One region of the Rhizobium sp. TAL182 genome, then DNA from elsewhere that is predicted to be linked to it. Evidence: riboswitches for the same ligand, from Rfam matches in the RefSeq annotation. Region 1 holds a riboswitch; each other region holds the start of a gene.
The links. A riboswitch is a leader RNA that binds a small molecule or an ion and turns the genes downstream of it on or off. The one in region 1 is predicted to bind cobalamin.
Positions count from the first base shown of each region.

Region 1 (2,195 bases):
GCGCTCGCTGCCGCCGATATCGGCATCGCCATGGGTGGCGGCACGGATGTGGCGCTGGAGACGGCCGATGCCGCCGTGCTGCACGGACGCGTCGGCGACGTGGCGCGGATGATCGCGCTTTCCAAGCGCACGATGCGCAATATCTTGCAGAATATCACCATCGCCCTCGGGCTGAAGGCTTTCTTTCTGGTGACCACGATCGCCGGCATTACCGGGCTCTGGCCGGCGATCCTCGCCGATACCGGCGCCACCGTGCTGGTGACGATCAATGCGCTGCGATTGCTTCGGATAAAGGTATGAACCCGACTGGCGGTGGGAAGACTGCCGATTCGGGCCTACCCCGGGAATCGAAAATAGCGGAGCCGGCCATCTGCCGGCTCTCAGTTTGCTGACAAAGTCTCCTCCGTCATGCTCGGCCTTGTGCCGAGCATCTAACCACCGCAACTATTAGACAGGAAAACGGTTTAATTTTCAGATGCTTAATTGGACGTGCGCAGATCCTCGGCACAAGGCCGAGGATGACGTCGCGGGTTGCAGTGCTTTGTCAGCAGCCTAGGAGGCAGCTTGCCGGCCGGTTCACGTCGAGGCCTTCTCCACAGCCTGTTTTCGTTAAGCTTTCGTTATCCCTGTTTTTCACAGGAATACAGCGATTTCAAACCTGCCGTAACGCAATGCACAAACCATCCGTTGACGTGAATTTGGATTCGCGTACTATATCTAGTGTTCGAGGTTCCCTCGATTCGTGAGGATCGAGGGCTAAGACGGGAATACGGTGCGTTGCGCCATCATGGCGCGGCGATGCCGGAGCTGCCCCCGCAACTGTAAGCGGCGAGCAACTGCCCAATTTCAGGTCACTGAGGCATGATGCCTTGGGAAGGCTGGAGCAGAGTGCTTTGACCCGCGAGCCAGGAGACCTGCCTTGAACGAAACGTCCACGGGCGGGGTGTACGGAAGGTCGCGTGATCGAATGCGGAATGATCCGCGCCTGTTGCGCTGCCCCGAACGTCCGCATGAGCACTTCGGGGTTTGAAGTCATGTCGAGAACATCAAGGCCGTCGCCCGCGCACATCCTGCGAGGGATGATATCAGGCGTTTAAAGCGCCAACCTTGCCACATCATTATCAAGCATTGTCCCGGACGCCGTACGGCGCCCGATCCAGCCCTGCGTCCTGAATCCATTGACATCACGAGGAACATGATGAGCGTTACCGTTTACAGCAAGCCGGCCTGCGTCCAATGCACTGCCACCTACCGCGCCCTCGACCGCCTGGGCGTGGACTATGAAATCGTCGATATTTCCCAGGATGCCGAAGCGCTCGATCGTGTGCGCGGCATGGGCTACATGCAGGTTCCGGTCGTGGTTGCCGGCAGCCAGCATTGGGCGGGTTTCCGACCCGACATGATCAGCGCGCTTTCCTGAGCTGAGAAAAGCGATGGGGCTGATCGTCTATTATTCCAGCCGATCCGGAAATACCCATCGTTTCGTCGAGAAGCTGGGGCTGCGCGCGGCGCGCATTCCCCTTGGCGCTGAGGACATCCATATCCGCGAACCTTATGTGCTGATCTTGCCTACCTATTGCGGCGACGGCGGCCCCGGGATCGTAAAGGGAGCCGTGCCCAAGCCGGTGATCCGCTTCCTCAACGATGCGGAAAACCGCTCCAACATCCGCGGCGTGATTGCCGCGGGCAACAGCAATTTCGGCGAGACCTACGGGCTAGCCGGCGATGTCATCTCGAAGAAGTGCCAGGTGCCGTATCTCTACAGGTTCGAGCTTCTGGGAACGGCCGAGGATGTCGCCAATGTCAAAGACGGGATGGGACGATTTTGGACACGGGAACAAATCTGACGCGGGATGCGGGCGCAAAACCGCTGAAGGCGGCTGAAACGCTCGATTATCACGCGCTGAACGCGATGCTGAACCTCTATGACGATGACGGCAAGATCCAACTCGACAAGGATCGCATGGCGGCCAGGCAATATTTCCTGCAGCATGTGAACCAGAACACCGTGTTTTTTCACAATCTTCGAGAAAAGCTCGATTACCTCGTCACTGAGGGCTATTACGAGCAGGAGGTGCTCGACCAATATTCCTTCAATTTTGTCCGCGACCTTTTCGATCAGGCCTATGCCAGGAAATTCCGTTTTCCCACTTTCCTCGGCGCTTTCAAATATTACACCAGCTACACGCTGAAGA
Region 1 covers NZ_CP021024.1:4,062,000-4,064,194, reverse strand. Annotated here, with positions in the region: gene Tal182_RS20225 (heavy metal translocating P-type ATPase) at 1-300, shown strand, start outside; cobalamin riboswitch at 711-937, shown strand; gene nrdH (glutaredoxin-like protein NrdH) at 1,199-1,420, shown strand; gene nrdI (class Ib ribonucleoside-diphosphate reductase assembly flavoprotein NrdI) at 1,434-1,847, shown strand; gene nrdE (class 1b ribonucleoside-diphosphate reductase subunit alpha) at 1,826-2,195, shown strand, end outside.

Region 2 (2,195 bases), 1.5 Mb from region 1:
GAAGAGGCCGATCCGCGTTACGGCCTGCCGAGGACCGAAATGTTTTCGCCGGTCAGTACCATCTGCGTTCGCAGCTGCGACGGCGGCTTCTTCCCGATCAGTTCGAACACCACCTCGGTCGATTTCGGCCGCGATGCCCAGACCTGCGCCAAGATGTGCCCCGGCATCGAGACCGAGCTCTTTTATCGCGACGTGACCAGCACCGAAGCCTCGAACATGATTTCGGCCGCAACGGGTGCGCCCTATAGCGCCATGAAGAACGCCTTTGCCTACAAGAACCGCGCGCCTGGCGAAAAAAATTCCTGCGCCTGCAATCTCACCGCCTATTACGAGGAGATGCGCGGCAAGCAGGCCCTGAGCGAACCGCCGCAGCAGGGCTCGATCACGACGGTCCGCACCAATCCGCCGGCGAAAGATACCGCGGCAGCATCAGCCCCGCCGCAGCCATCCGTTCCCGAACGTCCCTACGACCCCACGCAGAACAAGGTCCGTCAGGTCGGCCCGCAATTCCTTGCCGGCGACCAGGGCTCGATCGACCTTGCCAATCCGGCAACGCCGGGCCCGCAACCACAACAGCAGTAATCGCTAAGGGTCGTTGCGTCCCCATCCATCATGGAACACGAGTTCCTCGAGCGGTAGCCGCTGCCGCCAACCTTTGACCGAGAGTTCCGGTTCATCATAAAGCCGGTCGACAAAGCCGGCACAGAGCCACGCGACCACCTCGATATGCTCGGGTATGCCGAGAATTGTTTTCAGGTCGCCTTCACGAAAGATGCTGACCCAGCCGATGCCGACCCCTTCGGCGCGGGCCGCAAGCCAGAGATTCTGGATTGCGCAAACGGTCGAATAGGAATCCATCCGCGGATTGTGCGTCCGTCCCAGCACCACGCTGCCGCCGCGGGTGGGATCGCAGGTCACGCATATGCCGAGCGACGCCTCCACGATGCCTTCGAGCTTCAGGGAGCGGTACGCCTGCCGCCGTTCGCCGTCGAACATCAGTGCCGCCTCTTCGTTGGCCTTTGCAAAAGCGTCCCGGACACGCGCGCGCACGGATTCGCTTTTCACCAGGATGAAGTTCCACGGCTGCATGAAGCCGACGGAGGGAGCGTGATGGGCGGCCATCAGAAGCCGCGCCACGACATCGTCCGGCAACGGATCGGGCAGGAACTGGCTGCGCACGTCGCGTCGGGTCAGGATCGCGTGATACACGGCCTCGCGTTCGGCCGGAGAAAAACCGGATGCCTCCGACAGGGCATCCTCAACAAAGGGTCGCATCGTCAAATCCCCAACAACGCAACCGCCCGCCGTCCGCGCGGGTTGGGTCTATCTTGCCAGGCCGGTCTTCTGACTTGGCGTCATCCGTCTGCCGCAGCCTTCCCGGCAAAAGCCAGTGGCATGATGAAGCGGCGGGCGTCGGCCTTACAGCGTTGGGCACGTTCCGGTCTTGCACCGGATTCCCGATTCTCCCGCGTGAAAGCGGGCACCTGACGAGGTATCTATTTCAGGAAAGCGCTTCGCGGGCAAGCGGAGGCAGCCGAGCCCGATGAGGCCGTTAGGCAAACAGCGATTTTTCCGCCTGACGTGCCGGTGAACAGGCGGCGGCTGGTCACGACCACGCTCGCAAACGCATTGGAGACTGCTGCACGCCCAAGCCCTCTTTCAGGCCGCAGATTCTGCGTGACAACGGAAGGCCGCCACGCTAAATACGCCGCATGTCGATCACTTCTGTCTACGCCTCGCGATTTTATTGGTACCGCTGCTCCCAGCGGATGCGGGCCCGTGCGTAACTGAATTCGACGCGACGACCACCCGAACAGCCGCTAGTCTACCTGGCGGCTTTTTTTGTTTCCGCACGGTATGACAAAACAGGAGCCACACCGTGCCCGATACCATTGATGATCTGCGTATCCTCGAAATCACCCCGCTGACCAAACCCGCAGATATCATCGCGGAAATCCCCCGAACCGTTGCCGTCAGCGAGACGGTGACCAGCAACCGTCATGCGATCCATCAGATCCTCGAGGGAGAAGACGACCGCCTGATCGTCGTCATCGGCCCCTGCTCCATCCACGATCCTGCTGCAGCACTCGAATATGCCGAGCGCTTAGCGGAACAGCGGCAGCGCCTCTCCAGCGATCTCGAAGTAGTCATGCGCGTCTATTTCGAAAAGCCCCGCACCACGGTCGGCTGGAAGG
Region 2 covers NZ_CP021024.1:2,551,122-2,553,316, forward strand. Annotated here, with positions in the region: gene Tal182_RS12810 (DUF2865 domain-containing protein) at 1-582, shown strand, start outside; gene bluB (5,6-dimethylbenzimidazole synthase) at 586-1,275, opposite strand; cobalamin riboswitch at 1,317-1,503, opposite strand; gene Tal182_RS12820 (3-deoxy-7-phosphoheptulonate synthase) at 1,880-2,195, shown strand, end outside.
Region 2: it holds a riboswitch for cobalamin, as region 1 does, so the genes downstream of both, bluB (5,6-dimethylbenzimidazole synthase) here and nrdH (glutaredoxin-like protein NrdH) in region 1, are expected to answer to the same signal.

Region 3 (2,195 bases), 330 kb from region 1:
CAGGCGGTGACGATCAGCAGCGGAACGCTGAGGATGAGACCGGCCAAAACCGTGAACGTCGCGACGCGCATCAACCGCAGGCGCCGTGTACGCTCTCCACTCCAATCATATGTCATTCTTCCATCTCCTTGGGACAAGGAAGTAGTCCCCGCAAAACCGGGTTCAACAGGAATGACGCGATTTGCTTGTGTAAGGCTGGAGAAAATAAGGAATCTCTAATGCTGGAGGCGCAGAGACCAGCGGCTTCCGTTGCTGGTCATGCGAACGATGGCGAGTGGCTCGACGTCGCTCAGCCAGAAGGAGGAGGGCGGCGCCTGAAGCACATGCGCGACTGCAGCCCGGATGACGGCCGCGTGGCTAATGGCGATCACGTGACCGCTTTGGGCGGACTGGGCATCCATCCAGCCAGCGACGCGCTTTCGCAGGTCGAGAAGACTCTCGCCGCCGTGCGGGGCAACCCCCGGCTCGGTCATCCAGGCCATGAGATTTTCCGGCTCTTCCGCCTCAATCGCCTCGATCGATCTGCCAGCCCAGCGGCCATGGTCGCAATCTCGAAGCGACGGATCAATTTGCGCTTCGAGACGGAGCGCCTCAGCCGTCTGGCGGGCGCGCAAGGCGGGGCTTGTGACAATACGATCGGCGTAGGGCAGGGCGGCGATCCTGGCTGCTTCTTCCACGGCCTTTTCTTCCAGCGGTTCGTCGAGCGGAAACAGGGCCTTGCGGTTCGCCGCCGTCGCCCCGTGGCAGATCCAGGTGAGGCGCGTATTCACGGTTGTTCTGATCTCCGAGGACGGGGTGTGGACGGCCTTTGCGGGCTTCGTGAAGTTTCGTTGACAGTCTCTTCGGCGTGCAGATATAACCGTGCTGTTGCGGGTTTGGAAGCCGGTGGAAACCCGGCGCGGTCGCGCCACTGTGACCAGTGTGTCGAAAGCTCTTCACGCTGGAAGTCAGACCCTGCCGCACAACACTCTTTCGACTGAACGCGTCATTCCGGAGGAATACATGTCTGACACCACTTTCGCGCCCGTTGCGGCGCCGGCCCCGATCCCGGTTGGCGAGATCCTTCCCTGGGCGATCTTCGGCGGTCTGCTGATGCTCATCGTTCTTTATTTCGTCGGCACCGAGGAGGGCGCGATGGCGCTGTTCAACGGCATGTATGTGCACGAATTCGTGCATGACGGCCGCCATCTTCTCGGCTTTCCCTGCCACTAAGCGCATCGCGATCTTTCGGATTCGTTTCTCGCGCTTTAGGTCTTTGTTTTACGCATGTCGGTATCGCAAAACCGCTGCATACTTTGCGCGACATGCTTAGGGGGAATACTGACATGGTTGGAAAGCTCCTGCTTCGCGGCATGCTTGCGGGCCTGATTGCTGGCATGCTCGTTTTCGCTTTTGCGCATATCTTCGGCGAGCCGCTGGTCGATGCGGCAATCGCCTTCGAGGAGGCGAGCGCCCAGGCTGCGGGCGAAGCTGCCGAACCTGAAATCGTCAGCCGGGCCACGCAGGCCGGTCCCGGCCTTTTCACAGGCGTCATGGCCTACAGCATCGCCGTCGGCGGGCTTTTTTCGCTCGCCTTCGCCTTCGTGCACGGCCGCTTCAGCAGCCTATCGGCGCGCGGCACCTCGGCCGTCATCGCCATTGCCGCCTTCGTGGCGGTCGTTCTGGTTCCCGGCATCAAATATCCGGCCAACCCGCCGGCGGTCGGCAATCCCGATACGATCGGCGTCAGGACCGAACTATTCTTCCTGATGATCGTCGTTTCGCTCGCCTCGCTGGTTGCCGCGATCGCGCTGTCGCGCCGCCTTGGCGAGCGTTTCGGTCTCTGGAACGGCGCGATCATTGCCGGCATCGCCTATCTCGTCTTCATCGGCTCGGTTCTCTATCTGCTGCCGCCGATCAACGAGGTGCCGGAGAATTTCTCGGCGATGGTGCTCTGGCGGTTCCGCAGCACCACGCTCGGCATGCACGCGATCCTTTGGACAACGCTCGGTCTTGTTTTCGGAGTGCTGGCAGAAAGGCCTCTTGCCGCCAAAAGCGGACTGCTGCCGACGTTCCGGTGATGCGGCATATCGGCAGGCTTGCTTTTCTCGGTCTCATCGCGAGCCTATCGCCAATGTCTATCGGAAATGCCCTCGCCCATGGGAGCAGCTCTGGCGGCTCCCATGCCGGGCTCGATATTCCGGCAATTTCCCACG
Region 3 covers NZ_CP021024.1:3,735,476-3,737,670, reverse strand. Annotated here, with positions in the region: gene Tal182_RS18765 (histidine phosphatase family protein) at 216-770, opposite strand; cobalamin riboswitch at 827-977, shown strand; gene Tal182_RS18760 (CbtB domain-containing protein) at 1,003-1,212, shown strand; gene Tal182_RS18755 (CbtA family protein) at 1,326-2,060, shown strand; gene Tal182_RS18750 (hypothetical protein) at 2,114-2,195, shown strand, end outside.
Region 3: it holds a riboswitch for cobalamin, as region 1 does, so the genes downstream of both, Tal182_RS18760 (CbtB domain-containing protein) here and nrdH (glutaredoxin-like protein NrdH) in region 1, are expected to answer to the same signal.